DNA from 4 places in the Lacrimispora indolis DSM 755 genome. Region 1 is predicted to be linked to each of the others. Evidence: riboswitches for the same ligand, from Rfam matches in the RefSeq annotation. Region 1 holds a riboswitch; each other region holds the start of a gene.
What was found. Region 1 has a riboswitch for thiamine pyrophosphate ahead of K401_RS0102355 (thiamine-binding protein). Riboswitches for the same ligand answer to the same signal wherever they lie in the genome.
Positions count from the first base shown of each region.

Region 2: linked by a shared signal. The riboswitch ahead of thiT (energy-coupled thiamine transporter ThiT) and the one ahead of K401_RS0102355 (thiamine-binding protein) in region 1 are both predicted to bind thiamine pyrophosphate.
Region 3: linked by a shared signal. The riboswitch ahead of thiC (phosphomethylpyrimidine synthase ThiC) and the one ahead of K401_RS0102355 (thiamine-binding protein) in region 1 are both predicted to bind thiamine pyrophosphate.
Region 4: linked by a shared signal. The riboswitch ahead of thiS (sulfur carrier protein ThiS) and the one ahead of K401_RS0102355 (thiamine-binding protein) in region 1 are both predicted to bind thiamine pyrophosphate.

Region 1 is NZ_AZUI01000001.1:485,552-492,901, reverse strand. It holds gene K401_RS0102360 (heavy metal translocating P-type ATPase) at 1-1,995, shown strand, start outside; TPP riboswitch at 2,041-2,151, shown strand; gene K401_RS0102355 (thiamine-binding protein) at 2,217-2,513, shown strand; gene K401_RS0102350 (ABC transporter permease) at 2,482-3,240, shown strand; gene K401_RS0102345 (ABC transporter substrate-binding protein) at 3,308-4,318, shown strand; gene K401_RS0102340 (ABC transporter ATP-binding protein) at 4,426-5,169, shown strand; gene K401_RS0102335 (hypothetical protein) at 5,380-5,700, shown strand; gene K401_RS0102330 (DUF5131 family protein) at 5,825-6,547, shown strand; gene K401_RS0102325 (HAMP domain-containing sensor histidine kinase) at 6,700-7,350, opposite strand, start outside.
Region 2 is NZ_AZUI01000001.1:3,365,524-3,372,873, forward strand. It holds gene K401_RS0116100 (cyclodeaminase/cyclohydrolase family protein) at 1-211, shown strand, start outside; gene K401_RS0116105 (bifunctional 5,10-methylenetetrahydrofolate dehydrogenase/5,10-methenyltetrahydrofolate cyclohydrolase) at 226-1,062, shown strand; gene thiT (energy-coupled thiamine transporter ThiT) at 1,146-1,817, opposite strand; TPP riboswitch at 1,844-1,942, opposite strand; gene K401_RS0116115 (DMT family transporter) at 2,077-2,502, shown strand; gene K401_RS0116120 (helix-hairpin-helix domain-containing protein) at 2,605-3,306, shown strand; gene K401_RS0116125 (response regulator transcription factor) at 3,329-4,027, shown strand; gene K401_RS0116130 (GNAT family N-acetyltransferase) at 4,142-4,648, shown strand; gene K401_RS0116135 (DUF6320 domain-containing protein) at 4,661-6,517, shown strand; gene K401_RS0116140 (alpha/beta hydrolase) at 6,547-7,350, shown strand, end outside.
Region 3 is NZ_AZUI01000001.1:2,937,952-2,945,301, forward strand. It holds gene thiE (thiamine phosphate synthase) at 1-109, opposite strand, end outside; gene thiM (hydroxyethylthiazole kinase) at 96-977, opposite strand; gene thiW (energy coupling factor transporter S component ThiW) at 996-1,550, opposite strand; gene thiC (phosphomethylpyrimidine synthase ThiC) at 1,712-3,019, opposite strand; TPP riboswitch at 3,148-3,254, opposite strand; gene trpA (tryptophan synthase subunit alpha) at 3,307-4,080, opposite strand; gene trpB (tryptophan synthase subunit beta) at 4,073-5,257, opposite strand; gene K401_RS0114115 (phosphoribosylanthranilate isomerase) at 5,203-5,886, opposite strand; gene trpC (indole-3-glycerol phosphate synthase TrpC) at 5,883-6,677, opposite strand; gene trpD (anthranilate phosphoribosyltransferase) at 6,674-7,350, opposite strand, start outside.
Region 4 is NZ_AZUI01000001.1:3,160,924-3,168,273, reverse strand. It holds gene K401_RS0115245 (thiamine phosphate synthase) at 1-61, opposite strand, end outside; gene thiH (2-iminoacetate synthase ThiH) at 77-1,294, opposite strand; gene K401_RS0115235 (thiazole synthase) at 1,305-2,084, opposite strand; gene thiF (sulfur carrier protein ThiS adenylyltransferase ThiF) at 2,105-2,752, opposite strand; gene thiS (sulfur carrier protein ThiS) at 2,806-3,003, opposite strand; TPP riboswitch at 3,174-3,283, opposite strand; gene K401_RS0115220 (beta-class carbonic anhydrase) at 3,481-4,023, shown strand; gene K401_RS0115215 (CitMHS family transporter) at 4,091-5,431, opposite strand; gene K401_RS0115210 (ATP-binding protein) at 5,559-7,350, opposite strand, start outside.

The DNA of each region.
Region 1 (7,350 bases):
GATACTTTGTTGTATTACCTTCACAGCTTGAAAAATGTGACCGGAGTGAAAGTCTATGAGCGCACCGGAGATGCGGTCATCTCCTACGCTGGCACCAGAGCGGAAATTCTGGAAGCCTTAAAATGTTTTCAATATGATTCTGTCAAAGTGCCTGCAGGAGTGATCGAACATTCCGGACGTGAGCTGAATGCCATGTATCAGGAGAAGCTTGTGGGCAGAGTGGTGATGCGCGTGGCAAGGAAGCTTTTCATTCCCGGACCCTTAAGGATGTTCCATATCGGGTTCCAGTCCTTGAAATATATTATCAGGGGAATCAAGTCCCTTCTAAAAAGAAAGCTTGAAGTGGCGGTCTTAGATGCCGTTGCCATCGGTGTATCTGTGGTGCGGGGAGAATTGGAAACAGCAGGTTCTGTCATGTTCCTGCTTGGGATCGGGGAGCTTTTAGAGGAATGGACCCATAAAAAATCCGTTGGAGATCTGGCCAGAAGCATGTCTTTAAATGTGGGCAGGGTCTGGCTTTTAAGCGGCGGACAGGAAGTTCTGGTGGAAGCCGCCTCCATTGTACCTGGGGATGAGGTAGTGGTGCATATGGGAAATGTCATTCCCTTTGACGGAGCCGTGGTTTCCGGGGAAGCCATGGTGAATCAGGCTTCCTTAACAGGGGAAGCTCTTCCGGTGAAAAAGGAGGAGGACGGATATGTGTATGCCGGGACCGTGGTGGAGGAAGGAGAACTGACCATTAAGGTCCGGGAGGTTTCCGGTTCCACCCGGTTTGAAAAGATCGTTACCATGATTGAAGAATCAGAAAAGCTGAAATCTTCCCTGGAAAGCAAGGCCGGTCATCTGGCTGATAAACTGGTGCCTTATACTCTTATGGGGACGGGCCTTACCTGGCTGTTTACTGGAAACGTGACAAGGGCACTTTCCGTACTGATGGTGGACTTTTCCTGTGCGTTAAAGCTGGCCATGCCCATCTCTGTCCTCTCAGCCATCCGGGAGGCAGGAATGTACCACATTACCGTTAAGGGAGGAAAATATTTGGAGGCAGTGGCAGAGGCTGTGACCATTGTCTTTGATAAAACCGGAACTCTTACAAAAGCAAGGCCGACAGTGAAGGAAGTGGTGACCTTTGGAGAAGAGAGTCCGGAGGAAATGCTCCGGATCGCAGCCTGCTTAGAAGAACATTTTCCCCACTCCATGGCAAAGGCAGTGGTGACGGCTGCCAGAAACAAAGGGCTGGAGCATGAGGAAATGCATTCCAAGGTGGAGTATATCGTGGCACACGGCATTGCTTCGTCCATAAACGGCAGAAAGGTGGTCATTGGAAGCCATCATTTTATCTTTGAGGATGAAGGCTGCAAGGTGGATGAGGCTTATCAGGAAAAATTTGAAAGCCTGCCAGAGGATTGCTCTCACCTTTATCTTGCTGTTGACCAGAAGCTTTCGGCAGTGATCTGCATTGAAGATCCACTTCGGGAGGAGGCCGCGGCAGTGGTAAATTCTCTTAAAAAGGCAGGGATATGGAAAACGGTCATGATGACGGGAGACAGCGAGCGGACCGCAGCGGCGGTTGCCGCCAGAGTAGGCGTGGATGAATATTATTCAGAGGTCCTCCCTGAGGAAAAAGCCCGTTTTATAGAGCGGGAAAAGGAATCAGGAAATGTGGTTATCATGGTGGGGGACGGGATCAATGATTCGCCTGCCCTTTCTGCAGCGGATGTGGGGATTGCCATCAGTGACGGTGCTGAGATCGCCAGGGAAATTGCGGATATCACCATTGCGGCGGACAATCTTTATGAAATCGTTACCTTGAAGCTGTTAAGCGACAGCTTAATGAAGCGGATCCATAAAAATTACCGGAGCATTGTGGGCTTTAATACGGGCCTTATTCTTCTGGGAGTGGGAGGGGTCATGCCCCCAACCGTATCGGCGCTGCTTCATAATACCTCCACTCTGGGGATCAGTTTAAGCAGCATGCAGAATCTGCTGTCTTAGGAAGCCGGGATTGACATTCACGTTTCCCTGATGTATACTTGCAATGAAAACTGAAAGGGGTGCTGGAGAAAGTCCGGCTGAGATAAAGCAGAATTGCTTGAAACCCTGTAACCTGATCTGGATAATGCCAGCGTAGGAAGCCTTCAGGCCATGCCTGTTCACCCGCCCGGATATCCGGACGGGTTTTTGGTTTCTATAAACGATAAAAGGAGAGAAAAGACATGAATGCAAGCGTAGCAATCCAGACATTGCCTGAGGCAAAGAATGATGAGGAGCTGATCCGCATTGTTGACCAGGTGATCGATTATATCAAAAGCACAGGACTGAACTATTATGTAGGACCTTTTGAAACCGCCATTGAAGGGGATTATGATGAACTGATGGACATTGTTAAGGAATGTCAGCACATCGCCGTCAAGGCAGGTGCTCCCTCTGTTGCCGCGTATATCAAAGTCACCTACCGGCCGGAAGGGGAGGTACTTACCATTGAAAAGAAAGTCACAAAACATCACAAGTAGGCTCTGGTCCTGGTCAGCGGTCCTCGGGCTTTTGATTTTGTGGCAGCTGATAACCGCTCTTGGTCTTGTGGACGGTTATCTCCTTCCCTCTCCCATAAGCGTTGGAAGGGCCTTTATAACGGAATTTCCGGTTCTGGCCTTCCATGGGGGGATCACCCTTCTTGAGGCATTTTTAGGGCTTTTTCTGGGAGTGGGGACCGGCTTTGTGATCGCAGTGATCATGGATCACTTTACCGGACTTTATCAGGCCTTTTATCCCCTGATCGTCCTGACCCAGACAGTTCCGACGGTGGCCATTGCACCTCTTCTGGTGTTGTGGTTCGGCTATGGAACGGCTCCAAAGGTGATCCTGATCGTGCTGACCACATTTTTTCCAATTACAGTGGGCCTGCTTACAGGATTTAAATCGGTAAATCCTGATGCAGTAAACCTTTTAAGATCCATGGGAGCGGGAAGACTGAAGATATTCTGCTATATCAAGCTTCCTGGGGCCATGGGGCAGTTTTTTGCCAGCCTCAGAATATCAGTCTCCTACGCGGTGGTGGGAGCTGTCATCTCTGAATGGCTGGGAGGCTTTGGCGGACTGGGTGTTTATATGACCAGGGTGAAAAAATCTTTTGCTTTTGATAAGATGTTTGCGGTCATCTTTCTCATATCCGCAGTCAGCCTTCTTCTCATGAAAGGCGTGGACATGCTTTCAAAGAAATGCATGCCATGGGAAGAGTGAAAGGAAAGAGGAAACACCCTTCGGGTATACCTTTATGCCCAAATAACAGGGCAGGAAAGAGGAAATGATGAAAAAAACAGGTTTGATGATTTTTATGGCAGCAATTTTAGCGGCATCCCTTACTGCCTGTGGAGGAAAGGGTAAACAGGCGGTGAATGAAGAAACACCGAATTTGAAAAAGGTGACCTTTGTTCTGGATTGGACTCCAAACACCAATCATACCGGGCTTTATGTGGCACAGGAAAAGGGATACTTTAAAGACGCAGGACTTGAGGTGGAAATCGTCCAGCCGCCGGAGGATGGGGCTGAGGTGCTGGTGGCCTCAGGAAAGGCCCAGTTTGGTATGTCCTTCCAGGACTCCATGGCTCCGGCTCTGGTGGGGGAAAATGCCCTTCCCATCACAGCGGTGGCAGCTGTTATCCAGCATAATACCTCCGGCATTATTTCCAGAAAAGGAGAGGGAATGGAATCTCCGAAAGGAATGGAAGGAAAGAAATACGCCACCTGGGATCTTCCCGTGGAAAAAGCCATGATCAAGGACGTGGCAGAGGCTGACGGAGGAGACTTTTCCAAGGTGCAGCTGGTTCCAAGTACCGTTACGGATGAAGTTTCCGCGTTAAAGTCAAAGACAGTGGATGCCATATGGATATTTTATGCATGGGCTGGCGTAAAGATGGAAGTGGAAGGCCTTGATACAAATTACTTTGAGTTTGCAGATTTGAATCCGGTGTTTGATTATTATACGCCGGTGGTAATAGCCGGAAATGAATTCCTAAAGGAAGAGCCGGAGACTGCAAGGGCCTTTTTAAACGCTTTAAGCAAGGGATATGAGGACGCGCAAAAGGATCCGGAAGAGGCAGCCGGCATCTTGCTTAAGGCAGCGCCGGAGCTTGATGAAAAGCTGGTGATGGAAAGCCAGAAATACTTAGCGGACCGGTATCAGGCTGATGTGGATGTATGGGGATATATTGATCCGGTGCGGTGGAACCGGTTTTATAACTGGCTGAATGAAAACGGCCTTTCAGATCCTCAGCTTCCGGAAAATACCGGATTTACAAACGATTATCTGCCCCAGTAAGCTGCGGGTGATTTGACTTTTGCGGAATCCATTCGCCAGATGCAGGAATGGATTCATCCCTGCATCCGGCTCATTGCTTTCAGAAATAAAACGTTCAGGAGGGCCTCATGGCACAGTTAAAGGCGGAAGGCATAACAAAATCCTTTGATAGCAAGACTGTTTTAAAAGGAGTATCCTTAGAGCTTAAGGAAGGGGAGCTGGTATCCCTTCTGGGAGTCAGCGGAGGGGGGAAGACCACCCTGTTTCACATCATTGCCGGTCTTTCCCTGCCCGATGAGGGGCATGTGTATCTGGATGGAGAAGAGATCACCGGAAAGCCGGGACTTGTCAGCTATATGCTGCAAAAGGACCTTTTGCTGCCTTACCGTACCATTGTGGACAATGTGGCCCTTCCCCTTCTCATTAAAGGTATGAAGAAAAAGGAAGCCAGAGAAAAGGCAGGAGAATATTTTAAGCTGTTTGGCTTAGAGGGGACGGAAAGGCAGTATCCCTCCCAGCTGTCCGGCGGCATGAGGCAGAGGGCGGCTCTTCTAAGAACTTACTTGTTTTCTAATTCCGTGGCTCTTCTTGATGAGCCTTTTTCCGCTCTTGACATGCTGACAAAGCGGGGAGTGCATGAATGGTATTTAAAGGTGATGGAAGACATTCACCTTTCCACTCTTTTTATCACTCACGATATTGACGAAGCGATCCTTCTGTCAGACCGCATATGCCTTCTGACCGGATCTCCGGGACGGATCACGAAAGAGATCATCATCAGGGAACCGAAACCAAGGAGAAAGGATTTTAATATTTCAGAGGAATTCTTTGGATATAAGAAGGAGATTATAAGGCATTTGGAAGGGGGATGAAACTTTGCGGGCTTTTGAAACGACCGCTCAGACTGTAAAAAAGCAGGAAAGACGGAAAATGCATTTTGAACAGCGCCCTTGATGTGTTTAACAACTGGTCATATAATATAAACAGCGTGGATTTAATATTAAAAAATCGATTAAAAAAACACAGGCAGAAATAGTTACCAACAACGTTATATCCGCTATAAAAAATGAGGGGGAAATGATTTGATTATCAATAATAACAAGCAATTCAATATGTTTCCCTCACATATAAGTATGAGAAAATATATTCTCTATTACAACATTGTTTTTCCAGAGAGAGATACATTTATAGATCAATATACGCTCATGCCTGATGCTTGCGGAACATTGTCGCTTGCATTTGATGGAAACGCTGTAATTGCGGAGCTTTGGGGAGCCTCTATGACACCTGTTTTGTTAGGAATGGAATCCAATCACTATGGGATTCTGCTGCTTATTCAGCTTTCGTCCTGTGGTTTATATCAAATAACGCGCCTGAGTCAGGAAGAGCTTGCAAACAGTTGAAGCTGTGAAACAGTATGAATTGTGCTTTGATATATAAATACATGGCGGATTTGGTAAAATAAAGCCGTCGTTTTAATTGCCTAGAATATATGGGATGACAGGAACATTTGTAAGGAGGAAATCTATGAATTGGGAACCATGGACAGGCTGTTATAAAATAAGTGATGGCTGTACACATTGTTATTTCTATGGACCGCACGCAAAACGCTACGGCCAAAGCAGTATTCAAAAGACAGATAAATTCGATTGGCCTTTAAAGACAAATGCAAAAGGCGAATATAGAATAAAAGGAGACAAAATTCTTGCAACTTGTTTTGCAACTGATTTCTTCCTTCCTGAGGCTGATGAATGGCGGAAAGAAGTTTGGGCTATGATTCGGGAAAGAGCAGATATAGAATTTTTGATTCTAACAAAACGAATTGACCGATTCCTTGTGTCGCTTCCGTTGGATTGGGGAGCAGGATATGACAATGTAAATATCGGGTGTACTGTGGAAAGTCAAGAACTGGCGGACTATAGACTTCCATTATTTTTATCCTATCCCATAAAACGGCGCTTTATAGCCTGTGCGCCACTTTTAGAAGCCATAGATTTAACACCTTATCTTCATGGAGTAGATCATGTTACAGTTGGTGGTGAAACAGGGCGAGAAGCCCGTGTATGTGATTATGATTGGATACTTAATATCCGTGACCAATGCGTAAAAGCAAATATAACATTTTGGTTTAAAAACACAGGCTCATTATTTAGACATGACGGAGTGGTGGATCAGATAAATCCATATAAGCAAACCAGTGTGGCGAATGGATTTGATATAAATATTTCAGATGGTAAAAGGTTATTTTAATGGAAAACACTCCAATGCGCAGATTAATTTGTCCGGTTTTAGAATCATACTAAATTAGATATGATGTAACAGGGCCAAAGTCCCTTAAAAGATGGAGCGTCAGTTCCTTTCCAGCCGGCCTAATGCCGGCTTTTTTGTATGATGGAATCAGATTATTTCTGCCAGGGGATCCGGAAGATAAAAGAAGTTTTCTCACCGGGCACTGAAGTAACCTGGATGTTGATGTTATGGCGGTCTGCGATCCGTTTCGCAATTGCCAGACCAAGACCGGTTCCCGTCCGGTTGTTTTCCCCAATGGACATATAATACTCCTCAAACACATGAGGCAGATCCTTTTCCTGTATGCCGATCCCTCTGTTGCTGATGATTGCAGTGCAGTTATTGGCGTCAATGGTGACTGACACTCCAATTGACTCTCCTGGCAGCGAAAACTTGACGGCGTTATCCAACACGGTTACCAGCATCTGACGCAATCTGCCATAATCCCCCCAGAAAGGAAATATTTCACCGTCCTGTGTATTTAATTCTATGATATGTCCCCCATTATGTGCGATGTGCCTTAAGGTACGGACCGCATCCTCTACGACCATCATAAAGTCAATTTGCTGTTTTTCTATATGATAGCTGGGATTTTGCAATCGGGACAGTTCCAAAAGGTCATTGACCATCCGGTTCATATGAACGCTTTCTGTCAGCATCTCCTTATAGTATTTCTGTACCTGCTCCTGTCCTGTCACAATCCCATCACAGAGCGCTTCCAAAGAACTGCGGATCACCGCAACCGGGGTACGTAATTCATGGGA
Region 2 (7,350 bases), 2.9 Mb from region 1:
CCTGGCTGTCAGTGACGTAGGCGTTGGCGTGCAGTTTATCCGTTCCGCCTTATTGGGAGCAAAGATGAATGTTTCCATTAATACAGGATCCATGAAGCAGCGGGAAAAGGCCGGACAGCTTCAGGCCAGGGCGGATAAGCTGGCAGAGGACGGGACCAGAAAGGCTGACGCCATTTATGCAAAGGTGGAATCTGCATTAAAGGCAGAATAAGGAGGAGAAAAAACGTGATAACCTTAAAAGGTGCAGCTGTGTCTGCAAAAATCAAAGAACAGGTGGAAGGACTTTTGGCCGGCTTAAAAGGAAAAACTCCAAAGCTTGCCATTGTGCGGGTGGGAGAACGGCCAGACGACTTATCCTATGAACGGGGAGCTTTAAAGAAAATGGAAAGCTTTAGCCTGCAGGGGGAAAGTTTTGCCTTTCCCCAGGATATAACTGATGAAGCATTTAAGGAGGAGTTTGCAAAAATCAATGAAAATCCGGATATTGACGGCATCCTTCTTTTGCGCCCTCTGCCAAAGCAGATCAGGGAAAAAGACATTGAGCACATGATTGATCCTGGAAAGGATTTGGACGGCATATCTCCTGAAAATATCGCCAAAGTATTTGCAGGCGATGATACGGGATTTGCCCCATGTACGGCGGAGGCAGTGGTGGAGGTTTTAAAGTCCAGTGATATCCCTCTGACCGGAAAGCGGGTGGCCATTGTGGGAAGAAGCATGGTAGTGGGGCGCCCTCTGTCCATGCTGATGCTTAAGGAAAATGCAACGGTGACCATCTGTCACACCCGCACGGAAAACTTAAAGGAAACCTGTAAAAATGCCCAGATCCTTGTGGCAGCAGCCGGGCGCGCCAGAATGGTGGATGCCTCTTATGTGGGAGCGGATGCCGTGGTGGTTGATGTGGGAATCAATGTGGACGAAAACGGAAAACTTTGCGGGGATGTGGATTTTGATTCCCTGGAAGGGACTGCTTCCATGGCAACTCCGGTACCAGGAGGAGTTGGAACGGTGACAACGGCTGTGCTGGCAAGGCATCTGGTATTGGCTGCACTTATAAAATAAAATAATGAAACAAGCGGCATGGAAGCCTACCGATCCTTCCATACCGCTTGTTTTTGATTTACAAAAGAGTACGTTTTATTTCCTTACCCATTAACAGCCTGCCGCTTCACCTGCCCGATGGCTCCCAGCACGGGAGGGAGATACAGGATCACAACGGTCAGGATCAGTTCCGGAAGGATGTAGGTGGCATTATAGCCCAGAGTATAGACCATGGGGTTCATGCCTTCCGGAGCATAGGAAGCAAAGAATATATATCCGGAAAGGACGTGGCATATGTAACGGCCCGCTACACCCACCACATACCCGGTCACAAGACCGTGTTTTTTATTGCTGAACAGCCCGGAAAGCCCAAGGGCGCCGAAGGCCAGGGGATAGTCAAGAAGAACCTGGAGCGGGGCAAAAATATAGGGCTCTGTAATAAACTGCAGGATTCCGTATGCCACGCCGGTCATAATTCCTGTTTTTACATCGTAAACATAGCCGATCAGGCAGATGAACAGCATGGAAAACAGAGTGATGGAGCCGCCGAAGGGAAGGGACGCAAATTTAATAAAAGAAGTTACCATTGCAAGAGCCATTGCACCTGAGCAGTAAACCAGCTGGCGGGTCTGCATGGCCTTGGATTTTGAGGCGGATTTACCCAGAAGGTGCAGGGCAAAAAGGATGGCCGCCAACAGAATAATTAACAGCCCGTATCCGGCCGGTTGTAGTAAATACTCTTCGTTTTCAGCAGAGTAAGTTAGAAAAAATGACATAAAAAATCCTCCTTTGCGCGCGCAGGAGGGGAGTAATGATGCTTCCTTACGCCGGCATTATCCGGTTCAAGTAGTGAGGGTTCGGTTTATTCCGATCTCAGCCTAAGGCTCCCCTAGCGTGTATACGATATTTGATTTCGCTGTGAGTATAACGCAAATCCATAAGCTTGTCAAGCCGCATCAAAAAGTAAAATCAGAATAAAAATGCAAATAAAGTGCAACCTAGTAAAAAGAAAATGGAAACACGGAGGTTGTTTTTATGACAGGCTTTATTATTGCACTCATATCAGGTGCGCTTATGAGCATTCAGGGAGTTTTAAATACAGGGGTGACAAAACAAACCAGCATGTGGGTATCAACAGGCTGGGTGCAGCTGACGGCATTTTTGACCTGTCTCATCCTGTGGTATTTTTCCGGCAGGGATGGCATCTCCGGACTTTTAGATGTGCAGCCCAAATACATGCTGCTGGGTGGTGTTATCGGCGCATTTATCACCTATACGGTAGTGAAGAGCATGGGAACCTTAGGACCTGCCAAAGCGGCTCTGCTTATCGTAGTATCCCAGATCATCGTAGCCTATGCCGTGGAGCTGTTCGGTTTATTCGGCGTTGAAAAAGTGGGATTTGAATGGAAAAAGCTGATCGGTGCTGTGGTTGCCATCATCGGAATCATGATATTTAATTAATTTGGAAATAGTGCTTGTATTTACCTATTTCTTTAGGTAGAATAGTAACATAGGCTGAAGATGGTATCCTTTTTTGGGAAATTTTGTAAGAGGAGGGATATCATGAAGTATCAGAAAATAAAAATCGCTCTGATTGCCCTGTGTATAATAGCCGCAGGTATCTGCTACGGCTTTGGCAGAAGCCGGGAAGACCAAAAGTCAGGGATCTCCTTATCGGAGGCATCTGCTTTTCAGGCAGGAGAAGCCGGAGACGATAGTCAGCCGGTTTCCGGTGATCAGCCAGTTCCAGGCGGAACCGGAACAGAAGTATCAGAAGCGGCAGAGAGCGTCTTAGAAAGTGCAGGAGGCAGAACGGCCCTGCCTTTCTACATACATATCTGCGGAGAAGTGGTTTCTCCCGGCGTTTATGAGCTTGAGGAAGGAAGCCGGGTCTTTCAGGCAGTGGAGAAAGCGGGCGGATTCACAGACCAGGCAGCAGCAGAATATTTAAATATGGCAGAGAGGGTCGCGGATGGCATGAAAATCGTGGTCCTTAATAAGGAAGAGGCAGAGGCTGCAAAAGCCCGCGGAGAGATTTCTCTGCCGGCAGAGGCTTCATCGAATCTGCAAAAACAGAAAGTGAATTTAAATACCGCCACCAAAGAGGAGCTGATGACCCTTCGGGGAATCGGAGAAGCCAAGGCCAATGATATTCTTAAATATCGGGAGAGCCGGGGCGGATTTCAGAAAATCGAGGATATCATGAAGATATCCGGCATCAAAGATGCGGCTTTTCAAAAAATAAAAGAAGACATAACGGTTTAAATATAGAAGACAGAGGTGTAGTATGGCAAGCGTTTTAGTAGTTGATGATGAAAAACTCATCGTAAAAGGAATGAGATTCAGTCTGGAACAGGATGGCATGGATGTGGATTGTGCCTATGACGGAGAGGAAGCCATTAATCTGGCAAAGCAGAAAGAGTATGACGTGGTTCTTTTGGATGTCATGCTCCCCAAATATGACGGATACGAGGTATGTCAGGCCATCCGGGAATTTTCCGAGATGCCCATCATCATGCTGACGGCCAAGGGAAATGATATGGATAAGATCCTGGGCCTGGAATACGGCGCTGACGATTATATTACAAAGCCCTTTAACATCCTTGAGGTAAAAGCCAGGATCAAGGCCATTATGCGCCGGAATTCAAAGAAGAATAAGCGGGAGGGCCAGGAAGACAGCCAGGTGATAACGGAAGGCGATTTAAAGCTGGACCGGGACAGCAGGAGAGTGTTTATTGCTGAGAAGGAGATCAATTTGACGGCAAAGGAGTTTGATCTTTTGGAGCTTCTTACCTGCAATCCAGGTAAGGTTTACAGCAGGGAACAGCTTCTTACTTACGTATGGGGAAATAAAGCTATGGATACGGGGGATGTCCGCACGGTAGACGTTCATGTAAGACGCCTTCGGGAGAAGATTGAACCCAGTCCCAGCGATCCTAAATATGTGCATACCAAGTGGGGCGTGGGATATTATTTCCGCGTCTAGGAAAAGAAAGAGGAGGATTTCTGACGGGAGACCGGGGAAATCCGCCTTTTCTTTAAATTCCGGGAAAGAAAAAAACATGGTTTAAGCTAATTTGGAAAATGGGGAAATAATGGAATGGATTACAATATCAGAAAAGTGAAAACAGAGGATTTGGACCGTGTGGCAGAAGTAGAGGCTCTCTGCTTTCCGCCGGAAGAGGCGGCAGGTCGGGAAGCCCTTGAGCAGAGGATCAAAGGTTTTCCAGAAAGCTTCCTGGTGGCAGAGCTTTCTTTTGGGCAGATCATCGGTTTTATTAATGGCAGCGTTACAGATGGGGATACTATCTGTGACGAAATGTTTGAAAGAACGGATTTTCATAATCCGGATGGTGCTTATCAAAGCGTGTTTGGACTTGATGTGATAAAAGAGTGGCGGGGCCGGGGAGTTGCCGCTGCCCTTATGAAGCGTTTTATAGAGGAAGCAAAGAAAAGAGGAAGGAAAGGAATGATCCTCACCTGCAAGGACAGGCTGATTCCTTATTACGAAAAATTCGGATACCGGAACATGGGAGTGTCCGGGTCTGTGCACGGAGGAGCCATCTGGTATGATATGCGTCTTGATTTTATGGATAAAGGGAAGTGAGGCACTGTCAGTATGAAGCGAAGCCCACAGGGAGAGCGGTGGAGGCGGCTTGACAATACGGCAAAAATATTTCCGGTCATAGCCAGCGAGAATTTAAGCAATGTATTCCGGATCTCAGCGGTTTTAAAAGAAGAGGTGGATCCGGGCACCCTGCAGCGGGCTTTGGAAGAGATCCTTCCCCAGTTTGAAGGATTTTCGGTGAGGCTCAGAAGGGGATTTTTCTGGTACTATTTTGAAAACAACAAGAGGATGCCTGTCATTGAACGGGAAACGACCTACCCATGCAAATACATTGACCCTCACAGCAACCAGCTGTTTTTGTTCCGGGTCACTTATTTCAGCAGGCGGATCAATCTGGAGGTATTCCATGCGGTCACAGACGGACTGGGAGCCGTGAACTTTTTAAAGGCCCTGGTTTACCGGTATCTGGATCTTAAGCAGGATTCCAGAACAGGCTATCAGGCTCCTCAGAAAATATCGTCCGATGTTTCCATGAACGTGGAGGATAGCTACGTCCGCCATTATAAAAAGACCGTAAAGCGCAAATACAGTTCCAGAAAGGCCTATCATATCACAGGTGAAACCCTTCCCCTTGACGAGGAAAACGTTCTTCACGGTTATGTGGACTTAAAAGCTCTGAAGGCGGTTTCCAAAAGCTACGGGGTCAGCATCACCAGGTTTCTGACGGCAGCACTGATCTGGGCGATTTACCAGGAATATCTGGGGGGAAAGCCCTGTGAGAAATCCATCGGCATCAGCATTCCCATTAATTTAAGGTCCTTTTTCGCCTCAGAAACAACCGCCAATTTTTTTGCCGTGACCCTCATTGATTTTTTGTCCACCAGTGAGGAGCATACCTTTTCAGAGGTGCTGGAAGCGGTAAGCCGCCAGATGGCTTTAAAGATCACTAAGGAAAAGATGGAGGAAATCATTTCCTATAATGTTTCCAATGAAAAGAAATGGTATCTGCGGATCGCCCCTCTTTTTGTAAAATGGTGTGCCTTAAACCTGGTTTTCCGGAAAAACGATAAAGCCTACACCATGACTCTTTCCAATATCGGTCCAATAGAAATAGAGGAGGATTACAGGAAAGAGATCGAGAGGTTTTCCATAATGATCGGCGTTTCCAAAAGGCAGCCATTGAAGTGTGCGGTCTGTGCTTACGGGGAAAAGGTGATCGTGACCTTTACCTCCGTATTTCAGGACACCAGACTTCAGGACCGCTTCTTCGGATTTCTGGGAGGACTGGGGATTCCGGTAAACTTGGAGAGCAACGGCGTCCCGGATAACCGGGATGATTTGGGCATGTATCCTCAGATCCGGTATGACCGGAAACGGCTGAAGAAGCTGGTAACCATTTTTTACGGATTGCTGTTTTTTGTAGGGGCTGTTCTGGGGGTCATTAATTATGCCACTTATTCCGGTTCCTTATGGTCCGTCATTGCCATCGGACTTATGGCTTATACGGCTCTTACGGTTGAATATTCCATTCTGCGCCATGCCAATCTGGCATCAAAGATCCTTTTGCAGACAGTGGCGGCGCAGGTGCTTTTAGTGGCTCTGGACCATTCTACGGGCTATAACGGCTGGTCCGTGAATTACGGGATTCCAAGTACCATTTTGTTTGCTGATTTGTCGATAGTCTTTTTAATTCTGGTGAACCGGATGAACTGGCAGAGCTATTTCATGTACCAGATTGCTGTCACGGTGTTCAGCTTTATTCCTTTGATATTGTGGGGAGCCGGTCTTCTTACAAGGCCGTCTCTGGCCCTGATTACCGTGGTGGTAACAGTAATTATTCTGGTTGTTACCATTGTGCTTGGGGATAGAAGTGTGAAAACAGAACTGAAAAGACGGTTTCATGTTTAAAAAAATGCCGGAAAAGGAGGACGCTGCTGATGAGTCGTAGAAAAGTGAGTGTACGGGGAAATCTGGTGAGGGATATGATGCAGAATGTAATGGAAACTTCGCTGAAACAGCCTATCAGGACCGGAGAACTGAGAAAGAATCCGGTGGAGCCTGCCTGGGTTTGTCCGGCGGGATATGAATATGAGATCATTGAGCTGGGACATTTGAAAATGGAGTATTTACGCCCGGTAGGAGTGGTGACGGGGCGGGTGATCTTACAGCTTCACGGAGGCGGATACATTGGGCCGATGAAGAACATTTACCGGAGGTTTGCGGTCCGGTATTCCAAGTTAAGCTACGGCGGGGACGTTTTGACATTAGATTACCGGGTGGCCCCGGAACATCCTTATCCTGCTGCTTTGGAGGATGCGGTGGCAGCTTATGAGTGGCTTCTTGAGGAAAAAGGATACCAGCCGGAGCATATTGTGGTGGCAGGAGATTCTGCAGGAGGCGGGTTAGGCCTGGCCCTGGGGCTGTATCTTAAAGATCATGGGATCGCCCTTCCCGGTGGATTTATCACCATGTCCGCATGGACGGATTTAACCAACAGCGGGGAAAGTCATGTGTCCAATTACGAGATTGACCCGCTCTTTGGAAATTCTACGGATAATATGCTTTACAATTCGGATTATATCGGCGGTCAGGACCCGGCCATTCCTTACATTTCTCCCATATTCGGGGAATACGAGGGATTTCCCTCTGTTCTCATGCAGGTAGGAAGCTATGAAGTGCTTTTAAGCGATACTCTGACTGTGGCGGAAAAGCTGAAAGAGGCCGGGGTGAGGCGGCGGGTC
Region 3 (7,350 bases), 2.5 Mb from region 1:
TCACTCCGGCCGAAAGGGCTTCTTCAATTTGTTCTGTCAAGGTTTTTTCTCCCGTAAATCCCTGATCTGTTACAGCATACAGGAAAAGCATGTCCTTACGAAATTTCAATGTCTATCCCTCCTTTTAAGGTGTTTTCATCCAAAAGGCTTACCTGATCCAGAAAGCAGCAGTGGAAGCTGCCTGTGCCGCCGGAGATTTTTTCCGCCCTTTTTGCCGCAAGTTCCCCGCAGAGACCGGCAGCAGCCGTGGCAAGAGCGGCGGCCTGGAACATGGCAGGCTGTGAGAATGCAGGCCCGGCCGCAGCACAATAGGCGGCAATGATGCCATCCAGCATGCAGCCGCTTCCGGTGATCCGGGCCATTTGGGGGCAGCCGTTCCTGATAAGCCAGGCTTCCTTTCCGTCTGAGACAATATCAATTGCCCCTGTCATGACGGCCACAGCACCGGTTGCAGCGCTTAAGGCCCTGGCTGTTTCCCTAAGAGATTCCAGGATTTCTTCCCTTATTTCATCAGTAAAGGAAGCGTCAACTCCCCGTGGTGAGGCAACAGAGCCGTTTTCTCTTTGCATGTTTTTCCCGGTCAGTTCCTTTAACAGGACCCGAAGCTCAGAGGCATTTCCCCTGATAACGGTTGCTTTTACGTTCCTTAAAAGTGAAAGGGCTGTTTCAGTCCGGTAACGGGAGGCGCCGATCCCTACCGGGTCAAAGATGACTGGGAGGTTTAACCGGTTTGCTTCCAGTCCGGCCTTTTCCATTGCTGCCGCTGCATTCTCTTTGGGGGTTCCCATGTTTAAAAGAAGGGCGTTTGATAAGGCAGTTATTTCCGTAACCTCATCCAGGTGGTCCGCCATAATGGGGGAACCGCCGCAGGCCAGAATAATATTTGCCACATCTGTTGCAGTGACGTAATTGGTGATACAGTGGATGACAGGCCGTTTTTTTCTGACCAGCCCGGTCATGGATTCATTGATTTTCAAGTCCACCTCCTGTTCCCCCTATTCATTGATAAGCCGCTCAAAATAGGAAAACAGGCCAAGGCGGCGCAGCATTGCCAGCAAGCTGGCTGCCAGTATGGTTCCTGCCAGGGTGCTCATAAGAAATGGAATCACAAAGAAAAATACAGCCACCTCTTTTCCCATGAGTAACGCGGCCACCGGATAGCAGAGCAGCCCGCCGATGAGACCTGTGCCAATCACTTCTCCAAGATAAGCGGGCAAAAGCTTCCCGGTTTTTTGAAACAGATAAGCCCCGCAAAATGCGCCAACCATGCTTCCCGGAAAGGCCAGTAAGCTTCCGGTTCCCATGAGATTGCGTATGAGAGAAGTGCCAAAAGCCATGGAAATGCCGTATACAGGCCCTAGAAACACTCCTGCCAGAACATTTGCCAGATGCTGTGCCGGGAAGCATTTGGACGCTCCCACAGGGATGGAAAAACCGGAGAGGGCAACGGTAAGAGCTGTCAGCATTCCGCTGATCACCAGTTTTTTCAACCGCACTTTTGAACTTGCAGAAGAACTGTTATAAATTGTTGATGGTATTTGATCATTCATGAAAATTCCTCCTGTTTATGTAATTAAACCAAATCAGTTGCAAAGCGGGGTGCCCACCAAATGGTACGGGGCCGCTGTGCCCCATGGTCATTGCGAATATCCGCTTAGAAATAGAACGCCCCTTTTATCCTCACTTGGGTTACAAGTTCGGATAAGCTATGTCATTCATCAAAAATATCTACAATATCCCCGTCAAGAATCCGGTTCATATTTTTCATGGCACAGAAATTGCCGCACATGGAGCAGGTATCTTCCTTTTCCGGTTTTGACATGGCCCGGTAGCGTCTGGCCTTTTCCGGGTCAATGGCAAGCTGGAACATGGTTTCCCAATCCAGCCGTTTTCTGGCATCGCTCATCTTATGATCCCATTCCCCGGCGCCTTTGATGCCCTTTGCAATATCCGCCGCATGGGCGGCGATCCGGGCAGCGATGATCCCTTCCTTTACGTCTGCTTCATCCGGCAGCTTCAAATGCTCCGCAGGAGTCACATAGCAGAGAAAGGCCGCTCCGGCAGCAGCAGCTATGGCCCCTCCGATGGCTGCAGTGATATGGTCATAGCCCGGCGCAATATCTGTGACAAGAGGCCCCAGAACATAAAAAGGTGCTCCTTTGCAGATGGTCTGCTGGATTTTCATATTGGCTGCAATCTGGTCTAAGGGCATGTGGCCGGGACCTTCAATAATAACCTGCACATCCTTTTCCCAGGCTTTTCTTGTCAGTTCCCCAAGAGTCACCAGCTCCTCCACCTGGGATATATCCGATGCGTCTTCAATACAACCCGGACGGCAGGCATCTCCAAGGCTTAAGGTCACATCATGCTTCTGACATATTTCCAGAATGCGGTCGTAATGCTCATAAAAGGGATTTTCCTCCCCTGTCATTTCCATCCACGCAAAGATGATAGAGCCTCCCCTTGAAACGATGTTGGTCAGCCGTTTTGCCTCCTTGAACCTTCTGGCAGTCTGCCTGTTGATCCCTACGTGAATGGTCATAAAGTCCACCCCGTCTTCCGCGTGCATTTCCACGATCCGGATCCATTCTTCGGCAGTGATTTCCCGAAGTGGCTTGTGGTAATAAACCACCGCATCATAGATGGGAACCGTGCCGATCATAGCCGGACATTCCCCGGTCAGCTTCCTGCGGAATTTCCGGGTATCTCCAAAGGAGCTTAGATCCATAATGGATTCCGCCCCCATATGTACTGCATCCTTTACTTTTTGAAGCTCCATTTCCAAGTCATTTAAATCCCTGGAGGTCCCAAGGTTCACGTTGATCTTTGTCCTCAGCATGGATCCGATCCCGCTGGGCTTTAAACAGGTGTGGTTTTTGTTGGCCGGAATGGCGACTTTTCCCTGGGCCACCAGCTCCCGAAGCTTTTCCGGCTCCCATTGTTCCTGCCCGGCCACTTCCATCAGTTCTTTTGTGAGAATGCCTTTTCTTGCGGCATCCATTTGTGTGGTGTAATTCATCTTTGTTCCTCCTTTTGATTAACGGAGGGATTGTAAGGGAATCTGCCGGATGAATATGCTGGCATATTTGTCCGGCTTATTGCTCACGCAAAAAGAGCCCATACCAACAGGTATAGGCTCGGAAAATACAATTGTCCCGTATGAATCCCTACGTTGGCATTACCCAAATCAGGTTATAAAGGTCGAAGTTGATTACTTCCTCTCAGCCCGCCTACGAGCTCCCTCTTGTGGTCATTAGTGTAGCATTCTGTTTTAGTCTTGTCAAGGAAAACATCCAAAACCGGCTGTCAGCCGGAAATGGCTGCCTTCATTTCCCTTACATAATCGCAGACAGGCTCCACGCAGCCTTTTCCATATTTTGCGGCTATTTTCACAATGGCACTTCCTACAATGACGCCGTCCGCGTTTTTGCTCATTTCCTTTGCCTGCTCCGGCGTGGAGATGCCAAAGCCGATGGCGCAGGGAAGGTCCTTTGTCTCTTTTACAAGGGAAACCATTTCTCCGATATTTGTGTTGATTTCAGCCCTCACCCCGGTCACGCCCATGGAAGAAACGCAGTAGATAAATCCTTCCGATTCTGATGCAATGGCCCGTATGCGCTCCTTGGAAGTGGGGGCGATGAGGGAAATCAGCTCAATTCCGTATTTCCTGCAGAAGGGCAGCAGTTCCTCTCTCTCCTCAAAAGGCATATCCGGCACGATCAGGGCGTCAATGCCGCTTTCCGCCGCATTTTTTAAAAACCGTTCGCTTCCATATACGAAAACAGGATTGATATAAGTCATAAAAGCCAGGGGAACATCGGTTTTTTTCCGTATCCGTTTTACGCAGTCAAAAAGCTTATCCGTGGTAACTCCTGATGCCAGGGCCCGCATATCAGCTTCCTGGATCACGATCCCTTCTGCAATTGGGTCGGAAAAGGGGATTCCAAGCTCAATTAAATCCGCTCCGGCTTCAGCCATGGCCGGAACCAGCTCTTCAGTGGTGGCAAGGTCAGGATCTCCTGCCGTAATAAACGGGATGAATGCCTTTCCCTTAGAAAATACGTCCCTTACTCTACTCATAGATTTCAACCCCCTTATAGCGGGCAATGGCGGCAACATCCTTGTCGCCCCTCCCGGATAAATTGATGACAATGATGTTCTCCTTTCCCATGGAAGGAGCGATCTTTCTGGCGTATGCCACTGCATGGGCGCTTTCAATTGCCGGAATGATCCCTTCCAGACGGGATAAGTATTCAAAGGCTTCCACTGCCTCCTGGTCCGTAACCGGGACGTAAGTGGCTCTTTTCGAGTCATAAAGAGCCGCATGCTCCGGTCCGATGCCCGGATAATCAAGTCCTGCGGAAATGGAGAAAACAGGGGCGATCTGTCCGTATTCATCCTGGCAGAAATAAGATTTCATGCCGTGGAAGATTCCAAGAGACCCGGTGGAAATGGTGGCAGCGTGCTTTCCTGTTTCAATGCCGTGGCCCGCAGCCTCACAGCCTATGAGCTTTACGGAAGGCTCGTTTACAAACTCATGGAAGATTCCCATGGCATTGCTTCCGCCGCCCACACAGGCGATCACCACGTCAGGAAGCTTTCCTTCTGCCTCTTCTAACTGTGTGCGGACCTCCTTGCCGATGATGCTCTGGAAATCCCTTACAATGGTTGGAAAGGGGTGAGGACCCATGACAGAGCCCAGGACATAATGGGTGTCAGCTACCCGGCTGGTCCATTCCCTCATGGTCTCATTGACCGCATCCTTTAAGGTCTGGGTACCACTTGTAACAGCGTGAACCTTTGTGCCTAAAAGCTCCATGCGGAACACATTTAAGGCCTGGCGGTCCGTATCTTCTTTGCCCATGAAAACCTCGCATTCCATTCCCATGAGAGCAGCAGCGGTAGCGGTAGCAACTCCGTGCTGACCGGCTCCTGTTTCAGCGATGACTCTGGTCTTTCCCATCTTTTTAGCGAGAAGGACCTGGCCCAGGGCATTGTTGATCTTGTGGGAACCGGTATGGTTTAAATCCTCCCGCTTTAAATAGATTTTTGCGCCGCCTAAGTCCTCAGTCATCCGCTCTGCATAATAGAGCAGGGAAGGCCTTCCGGTATATTTTTTATGAAGGTCTGAAAGCTCTGCTAAAAACTCCTGGTCATGACTGTACTTTTCATAAGCTTCTTCCAGCTCATTTACTGCGTTCATCAGCGTTTCGGGGACAAATTGTCCGCCGTGCTGTCCAAATTTTCCTTTTGACATGGATTTCCACTCCTTACTGTTTGTATGATATCTTTTATTTTTTCAGGGTCCTTTTTGCCGTCCGTTTCCACGGAACTGCTTAAATCCAGGCAAAAGGCCTTAGTTTTCATTGCCTGCTTTATGTTTGAAGCGTCTATGCCTCCGGCCAGGAACCAGGGTTTTTTGATGTCCGGTATCATGGACCAGTCAAAGGTCTTTCCGCTGCCGCCGTAAGCACCTTTTGTATAAGTGTCAAAAAGCAGGAAGTCTGCGGGAAGGTCCTGGGCATCCTTCATATCCTGTGCCTGCCGGACCCGTATGGCCTTTATGATGGGAATGCCGGGAGCCATGCGTTTTTTTAATTCCTGGATGTAATCCCGGTCCTCATCCCCGTGAAGCTGGATGAGATCAATGGTTTTATTCTCTGCCAGGGCCATAATATCCTCCATGGGGCTGTTTACGAAAACGCCTACCGCCGGTATTTCCGGCAGCAGCAGCTTTTTCAGCTCATAAGCTTCCCGTCCTGTGAGGCGGCGTTTTCCGGGGGCAAATACAAAGCCAATGTAATCAGGTCTCCATGCATTTACCGCCAGGATATCTTCCCTTCTGGTCAGCCCGCATAGTTTGATCCGTGTTTTTTCCGAATTCATTGTGTTGCCCTCTTAAAACCGTCCAGGATTTCCTTTTTATCAGGGGAACGCATGAGGCTTTCCCCGATCAGGACGGCATTGACCCCGGCTTCTGACAGGAGGCGGATGTCTGTTTCTGTTTTAATTCCGCTTTCTGCCACAAAAAGCGCATCAGAGGGGACCATGCTCCTTAAGCGGAGGGAATTGTTAAAATCCACTTCAAAGGTTTTTAAATTCCGGTTATTCACTCCAATGATCCTGGCCCCTGCGGTCAGCGCGGAATGGATCTCCTCTTCATCATGGGCCTCCACAAGGGCGCCTAAGGCAAGGCTTTTGCACAGCTTTAGTCCTTCTTCCAGGGCCTTTGTATCCAAGAGGGCGCAGATGAGAAGAACCGCTGAAGCGCCTATGACCTTTGCCTCGTAAATCTGGTAGGGATCCACCGTAAAATCCTTTCTGAGAAGGGGGAGCCCTACCTCATGGCTGATCCCTGTTAAGTAGCTGTTGTTTCCCAGAAAGTATTCCGGTTCCGTGAGGACGGAAATGGCATCAGCCCCTGCCGCTTCGTAATCCTTTGCGATCTCCACATAGGGAAATTCAGGGGCAATGAGTCCCTTTGAAGGAGAAGCCCGCTTTACCTCGCAGATAAAGGAAATGCCGGGAGAGGCCAGGCTCTGCTCAAAGGAAAGCTTGCTCTCCTTTGTCTTTTCCAAGGATTCAAACGCCAGTTTTTCCATGGTTTTCATTGGGATTTTCTCTTTTGCCGCCTCCGCCCGTTTTTTAGAGGCAGCAGCAAGGGCGTCAAGTATCATAAAAGCACCTCATTGGTCATTTTTACAAACTCCTCAAGCTTTCTGGCGGCTTTCCCTGAATCAATGAGATCAGCCGCTTTTTCTATGCACTGGGAAATGGTGCAGTCATCGATTCCCAGGTATAAGCTGAGGGCAGAGTTTAATATGATGATATCCCGCTTTGGCCCGTGGAGTTTTCCGTTTAAAAGGTCTCTGGTGATCTGGGCATTCTGGGCAGGCGTGCCGCCCACCAGCTCAGGAAGGCTGCAGCGATTTAAGGAAAACTCCTCCGGCGTGATCTCATAAGGCGTCAGTTCTCCGAAACGGATCTCGCATACGTGGCTGGGACCTGTGACAGTGGCTTCATCCAGTCCGTCATCTCCGCATACCACCAGGCCCCGCTTGACACCCAGATTGCTTAATACCTGTGCAAGAGGTTCCACCAGCTTTCTGTCATAAACCCCCAGAAGCTGCATTGTGGCTCCTGCAGGATTGGAGAGAGGCCCTAAGATGTTAAAGATGGTCCGCACTCCAAGCTCTTTCCTCACCGGCCCCGCGTATTTCATGGAAGAGTGGTAAGCCTGGGCGAAGAGGAAGCACATGCCTGTTTTCTTCAATATTTCTCCCGACTGTTCTGCCGTCAGGTTTAAATTCACCCCAAGGTGTTCCAGCACATCGGCAGCCCCGCTTTTGC
Region 4 (7,350 bases), 2.7 Mb from region 1:
GGCTGCATAAATGCCGGTTGGTCACTGCTATGATTCCCTGATAAAATTCGTTCGATCCCATACGTTATACCTCCTGTTATACATACAGATAATCACTCATGACCGGCTGCATACCAAGCCTTAGCAAATCCTTCATGACCGCGTCCACGGAACGGCCGTCTGAAATCTCAAACTGACTGTCCCCCTTTTGCTCCGTTTCATCCGCATGTCCGCCGATTCCGGTACTCACCCCTGCGGAAATTTTTGTGGCTGCAATGTTTACCAGGTTATCCCGTACCCGGGCACATTCCCTGGTGGACACCGTAATGCCTGCAAAGGGCATGAACAGGCGGTATGCCGTTACTACCTGCAAAAGCTGGGGCTCATGAACATCCATGGGATTGATTTTATTATTGTTGATGATCGGACGCAGGCGGGGACATGAGAAGGAAATTTCTGCATGAGGATACTTTCGCTGCAGCAGATAGGCATGCATGCCGGTTGCGAAGGCATCTTTCCGGAAATCATCCAGCCCCAGAAGGGCGGCGATCCCCACTCCCCGCATTCCTCCCTTCAGGGCCCTCTCCTGGGCAGCAAAGCGGTAGGGGAAAATCCGTTTGTGCCCGGCCAGGTGCAGAGTCTCATATTTCTCAGTATGGTAAGTTTCCTGAAAGACCGTTACATAATCGGCACCGCACCGGTGAAGATAGGCATATTCATCCGAATTCATGGGATACACTTCCAACCCTACTGCCTTAAAATATTTCCGGGCAATTTTACAGGCTTCCCCTATATATTTCACATCCGACATTTTCCTGCTTTCCCCTGTCAGGATCAGGACTTCCTTAAGTCCACTTTTTGCAATGGCCCTCATTTCCTTCTCAATGTCTTCCTCACCCAGCTTGGCACGGCTGATCCGGTTATTGCAATGAAAACCGCAGTAAATGCAGAAATTTTCACAATAATTGGAAATATAAACCGGAGTAAACAGATTCACACTGTTGCCAAAATATCTTCTGGTCTCCTTTCTCGCCATACAGGCCATCTCCTCCAGAAACGGCATTGCTGCCGGCGACAGCAGCGCCGCAAAATCTTCCGGGGACCGGTTCTCATGGGCCAGGGCACTTTTCACATCCGCTTCAGTGTATTTGTCGTAATCATAGCTTTCCATGGCCTTTATCACCCGGTCCTGTATGTCTGAATGCAAAACCTCCATATCCGGCAGATAGGTCATATGGTCGATCCGGTTTTTTTTCTGCCATTCTTTGATTTCTTCATTTAAAATGCTTTCGTTGTTATAAGATTCCGTACTCATGATTTCCTCCTTACTCCCGTAAAAATCCGGTCAGGGGCGACGAAGGGCTGGCGCCCTTTTCCATGACCCGGCCCATACCGGCCAGATAAGCCTTTCTGCCTGCCTCAACAGCATTTTTAAAGGCCTCTGCCATAAGCCGAATATCCCCGGCCGTGGCGATCCCCGTATTGGCCATGACCGCAGCAGCTCCCATTTCCATGGCTTCACATGCCTGGGAGGGTTTTCCAATGCCTGCATCCACAATAATTGGCAGATCGATCTCATCAATGAGAATACGGATGAACTCTTTGGTACATAAGCCTTTATTGGAGCCGATGGGGGCACCTAACGGCATGATGGAAGAAGCCCCGGCATTTACCAAATCCCTTGCCGCATTTAAATCCGGATACATATAAGGCATAACGATAAATCCCTCCTTTGCCAGGATTTCCGTTGCTTTTATGGTTTCCTGATTATCCGGAAGCAGATATTTGGAATCATGGATCACTTCAATTTTTATAAAATTCCCGCTTCCTGCTTCCCTTGCCAAACGGGCGATCCGTACGGCCTCCTCTGCATTTCTCGCCCCTGATGTATTGGGAAGAAGGGTGATGCCTTCGGGTATGTAATCCAGGATATTCGCCGTTCCCCCTGCATTGGCTCTCCGGAGAGCCAGGGTGATGATCTCTGCTCCCGCCCTTTCTATGGCCGACTGGATTAAATCCAGGGAGTATTTTCCCGATCCCAGGATGAACCTGGATGTAAATTCAAAACCCCCGATTACCAGCTTATCTTCTTTTATAGGATTCATTTTATTTCCCTCCTGTTTTTTTATAATTCCGGCTGAAGAATCAATTGGGTTATCATATTGGCCTCATGGGCAGCACAGATTGCCACCCTGGGAGCCATCAGCCCGTTTCCGTACCCCGGCTCTGACATTCCGTCGCCGCAAAGATAAAAATTCCGGCTTATCTTCCTGGTACGGATCTCATTACTGTCCCCGTATCCTGCCATCCCCGATGCTGAGACCAGCTTTTTATCCGGGAAATGCTCCATTACGCCGTTCACAAGCATGGCTTTCATTTCCGGCACATCAAACGCTTCGCAGATGATATCCTCTGATTCAAATAACCCGGGTAGGTTGTGCTCTGTTACTTTTACACAATCCGCAGAAATCTCCAGATAAGGATTTATTGCCTTAAGCTCTTCCTTAAGAGCATCCGTCTTATACATTCCGATATGATGGATAAAATACTGCTGTCGGTTCAGATTACTGATATCCACTCTGTCAAAATCAATCAAATGCATATGTCCCACACCGATACGGGCAAGGGCAAAGGCTACATTGGAGCCCAGTCCTCCCAGGCCTGCTATTGCCACTCTGGCCTGATTCAATTTCTCCTGAACCTCCGGGGAATGACGCTTTTTTAGTGCTTCCTGAATTTCTGGTTTGCTTAAAATTCCATGTTCCAGTTTCATGTTAACTCCCTTTTATTCTAATCTTTCTGAAAGTCCCCGCTGCATTCCTGTAATCAGCCGCCGCCTACAAAGCTGATGACTTCCAGGATGTCTCCATCCCTTATAGTTGTTTCCGAAAGTCTGGACCTGGAAACCATACGGCCGTTATGCTCTACCGCAACCCGGTCTGCCTGATAGCCCATAAGCTCCAGCAACTCTGAAACCAGGATCTCTTCTGACAGCCCCTGCTCCTTTCCGTTAACCATAACCATGTCTTATTCCTCCTCTCTTGTATGGCAGGATTTTTTCAAAAAAAAAGTTCACAAAGAAATACACCCGCGGTGGTGTACCCCTTCGTGAACTTTCATTCACTCACAATAAAAATCCTATCCGATTGTACGTCAAATAAAAAAGCGGAAAATGCCCGCAGCACCTTCCGCAATAATTCCTTAAGCGTCCGTCCCTACGTTGGCATTATCCAAATCAGGTATATGAGTCGAAGTTCATAACTTCCTCTCAGCCTATTACATAAGCTCCTCTTTTGACGTATATAGTATAAAACAGAAAATCCGGGATGTCAACAGAATTTCCGGTATATCCGTTTTTTCGCCTTTTTTATTTCTGGCGGTAAGGAAATCCCTGGAAAGTTTTAAAAGGCAGCAAGCTAAATAAACATTAAGGCAGTCTGTTATCCTTTATTAAGGTTTCTTCTTTATTATTGTTTTAATAAAAGAAAAAGGAGGCAGATTATGATTGAAGAAATATTAAAGTACAATGATACTTTTGTGAGCACCAATGGTTATAGATCCTTTGTCACAGACAAGTATCCCAGAAAAAGGCTTGCCATATTAACCTGCATGGATACCAGGCTGGTGGAGCTGCTGCCCGCCGCACTTGGTATTCACAACGGAGATGTAAAGCTGATAAAAAATGCAGGCGGCGTGATTTTAGATCCTTTTGACAGCACAATCCGCAGCCTTCTCATCGCAATTCTGGAATTCGGTGTGGAAGAAATCATGGTTATCGGCCATACTGACTGCGGAGCAGCTGTCATATCCTCCAAAATCATCATCACACACCTGCTTAACCGGGGTATTGCCTGGAATACCATACAAAAACTGAAAGAGGATGGGGTGGACTTTGACTCCTGGTTCCAGGGCTTAGAAAACACGGAACGCTCCGTTCAAAAATCTGTTTCCTTACTTAAAACCCATCCCCTCATGCCATCCAATGTAATTATCCAGGGTTTTGTCATGGATATTACCTGCGGCAAACTGGCCGCAGTTTCTTAATCCAGACGGAAAAGGCGCCGGAATTTAATTCCAGCGCCTTTTCCATTTGGATTTTATTATCAGAATTCTATGAAAGGGTCAGTACACCAAGTAAAAGACCGGCCGTCAGGCAAACAAAGCTCACTCCCCATATCCACAGGAAGCAGGTCTTAATATGGTCTTTGATCTCCACACCCGCCAGGCCTATCCCTAAGAATGTGGCAGGTACAACAGGACTTATAAAGGTGGCGCAGTTGCGGCATACCACCATGGCAATTGCTATATGCACAGGATCTACGCCAAAGCTGTTTCCCACACTGATCAGGACCGGAAGAAGGCCATAGAAATAGGAATCCGTACAGAACATCAAAGTCAGAGGTACGGACAGCACTCCGATGATCAGCGGTAAGAAACGGCCCATGGACTGGGGTATAAATGCAGCAAGTACACTGGCCATGTGATTCATGATCTCACTGTCTTCCAGCACTCCTAAAAATACACCGGCAGCAAGAATGGTAGAAGCCATCATAAGCGCAGGGCCCGCATGAGATTTGATGATCTTATTCTGCATTTTTGCACCCGGATAGTTAACCAGAAGGGCAATGACACAGCCGATCATAAACATATAATAAGACGGCACCGGCAGGAAAACAAGACAAACAATGATAAACAATGTTAAAATCACGTTGAAGGCAAACAGCTTCGGCCTTACCAGTTCTCCGGTATCAGCCGCAGAAGCGCTTTCTTCCAGCCCCTCGGTATCTTCTATGGCCAGGGTGCTGTTGATTCCGGCCCCTCGTTTCTTTTCAACAATTCCCCAGAAAAACGCGGTAAACATAGCAACTCCAATGCCCACCACCTGCATGGGCAAAAGCTTCATCCACAGGACATTGGCTTCTATTTCCAATACAGAGGCCGCACGCATGGTCGGGCCGCCCCATGGAAGCAGATTCATGACGCCCATGGAGGTGACACATATTAAAAGCAGAGTTGTGGGACGCATTTTTAATTTCTTATAAACCGGCAGCATTGCCGGAATGGTGATCAGGAACGTGGAGGCACCGCCTCCATCCAAATGGCCGATTATGGCGATGATGCAGGTCATAAATGCCACTCCAACCACATTGTTACCCACTTTTTTCATTAGGGCGCTTATGATGCGGTCAAACATTCCTGCATCAGTCATAATTCCGAAAAACAGCACGGAAAATATAAACAACGCAGCCGTGGAGTGCACCCCGGACACCCCTTTCTTAATAAAATCCCCAACTTCACTGACTGTAAAGGTTCCGGTTAAAACCAGGATCAGGGCACTTATGGTAGATACTCCGATAAATGCAAGTGCCGGAACAGTAACATTTTTCAGCAACAAAACAATGATCATGATAATGGTTGCAAATCCTAATAATGCAAGCATTGTCTCATTCATGTTTTCTTCCTCCTCTATTCTTTTTATTTATAGGAGCAGTATAAAAGCCCAACCTTACACTCTTCCTCCTTCTCTCTTTCATTTCTTTAAGAGAAAAATTAAAAGTTGTTAAGATTCGGCTTTTCTGTTATACCCATTCCCTGCAAATCTTTACCGCTTTTAAAATAGATGAGTCGGAAACCGGTTTATCTATGTACTCATCGATGATTTTCCTCTTCTTTGCTTCAAGGATTTCTTTGGTCACCCGGTCTGTCATAATGATCCGGATCACATCCGGATATTGACCCTGAAGAGACATGCAGAAATCCGTTCCGCTTTTCCCTCCAATATAATGCTCCGTCACAATGGCATCCATTTCTTGTTCCCTTAAAATCCTTCTGGCCTCTTCAAAGTCCATACAGGACATCAATGGCACATGCAGCCTGCTGAAATTCTTTTCCAGAAGCCTTAATACCTTTGGATTGTCATCGATGACCAGAAGCCTTAAGATATCTCCGCATTCCTCCTCTGTTTCCAGCTGCCCTTCCTGCTCCTTCTGCTCATTCACAGGAAAATAAATATGAAAAACGCTGCCCTCTCTCTGCCTGCTTTCCGCGAAAACATATCCTTTGTGGGAATGAACGATCTGCTCCACAAGAGACAGTCCCAGTCCCGTTCCGTTCCCATTTTTCTTTGTGGTGAAAAACGGGTCAAAAATCTGCTTTAGCACCTCTTTGCTCATGCCTTCCCCGTCATCTGCAATATCAATCCGGATATAATGATTCCATTCTTCCGGAACGGCTGAAAACTTGTACTGCTTTAAATCCTCCTTTCCTACCTTGTTCGCCGTGATGGTTATATTTCCTTCCCTGTGGCCGATTGCATGGATGGCATTCACGCAGATATTTAATATGACCTGATTCATCTGGGTTTCGTTTCCCAGAAAGCATTCCCCTGATAAGTTTATTTCTTTCTTTAAGTGCACATGAGGCGGACATACGGAGCTTACCATTTTTATGGCACGTCCCAGTACCTTCGCGGCATTTATATTTTTAAAGGCTGTTTCCATATTCTTTCTGCTTAAGGATGAGATCTGCTGGATGATTTCTTTTGCCTTTCCGGAGGCTTCATAAATCTCCGATGCGCTGTCGTATCCCTCTGAATTCTTCGGAAGGTCAAGCATCAGCAATTCGGCATATCCCATGATCGGTGTCAGCAGGTTATTAAACTCATGGGCAATGCCTCCGGTCATGGTTCCCATAACCTGCAGTCTCTGCTGATGGGCAATTGTTTCTTCACTCTGATGCAGTTCTTCTAAAATCTTATTAAGTTCCCACAAATAGGCGATTTCTTCTGTATCCTTTCTTTTCTGGACCCGCAAATCCCCAATATAAAATACCATTCCGAGAACCACTGCAACAATTCCGAAAAATACCAGGCCCAGCTTGAAAAATCCAGCTGCAACCGGGATATAAATATCATTGTAGTCGATCACTGCACTGACTACCAAAAAGCTGTCCCCTATGACAGCAGGAGAATAGGCGCTGATCTTTTTTACTTCCGGAACCCCCGGGTCCAGCCACCAGTAGGAATAATACTCGGAGACACCTGCCTCTCCTCTGTTCTGCTTTTCTATCATCTGCTGCAGGCTGGTCAAATCCTTATTGGGAAACATCTCCTGCCGGCCTGAAATCACATTGATTCCCCACTGGCTTTCCTGAGGGTGAATGAGGATAATACCTTTTGAATCCTTGATCACCACATATCCGTTGGTTCCCAGACGAATATTGGATACCAGAGACTTGTAATATTTCTTTTCATTTAAAACAATGGAAATTGAACTGCCGTTTAGAAGCATTTTCTTTAAGATCAGGTACAATTCCCCATTTTCCAGTCTGCACTGCCGAAAGCTCACACCAGGGCTGATCTCTGTGACGGAA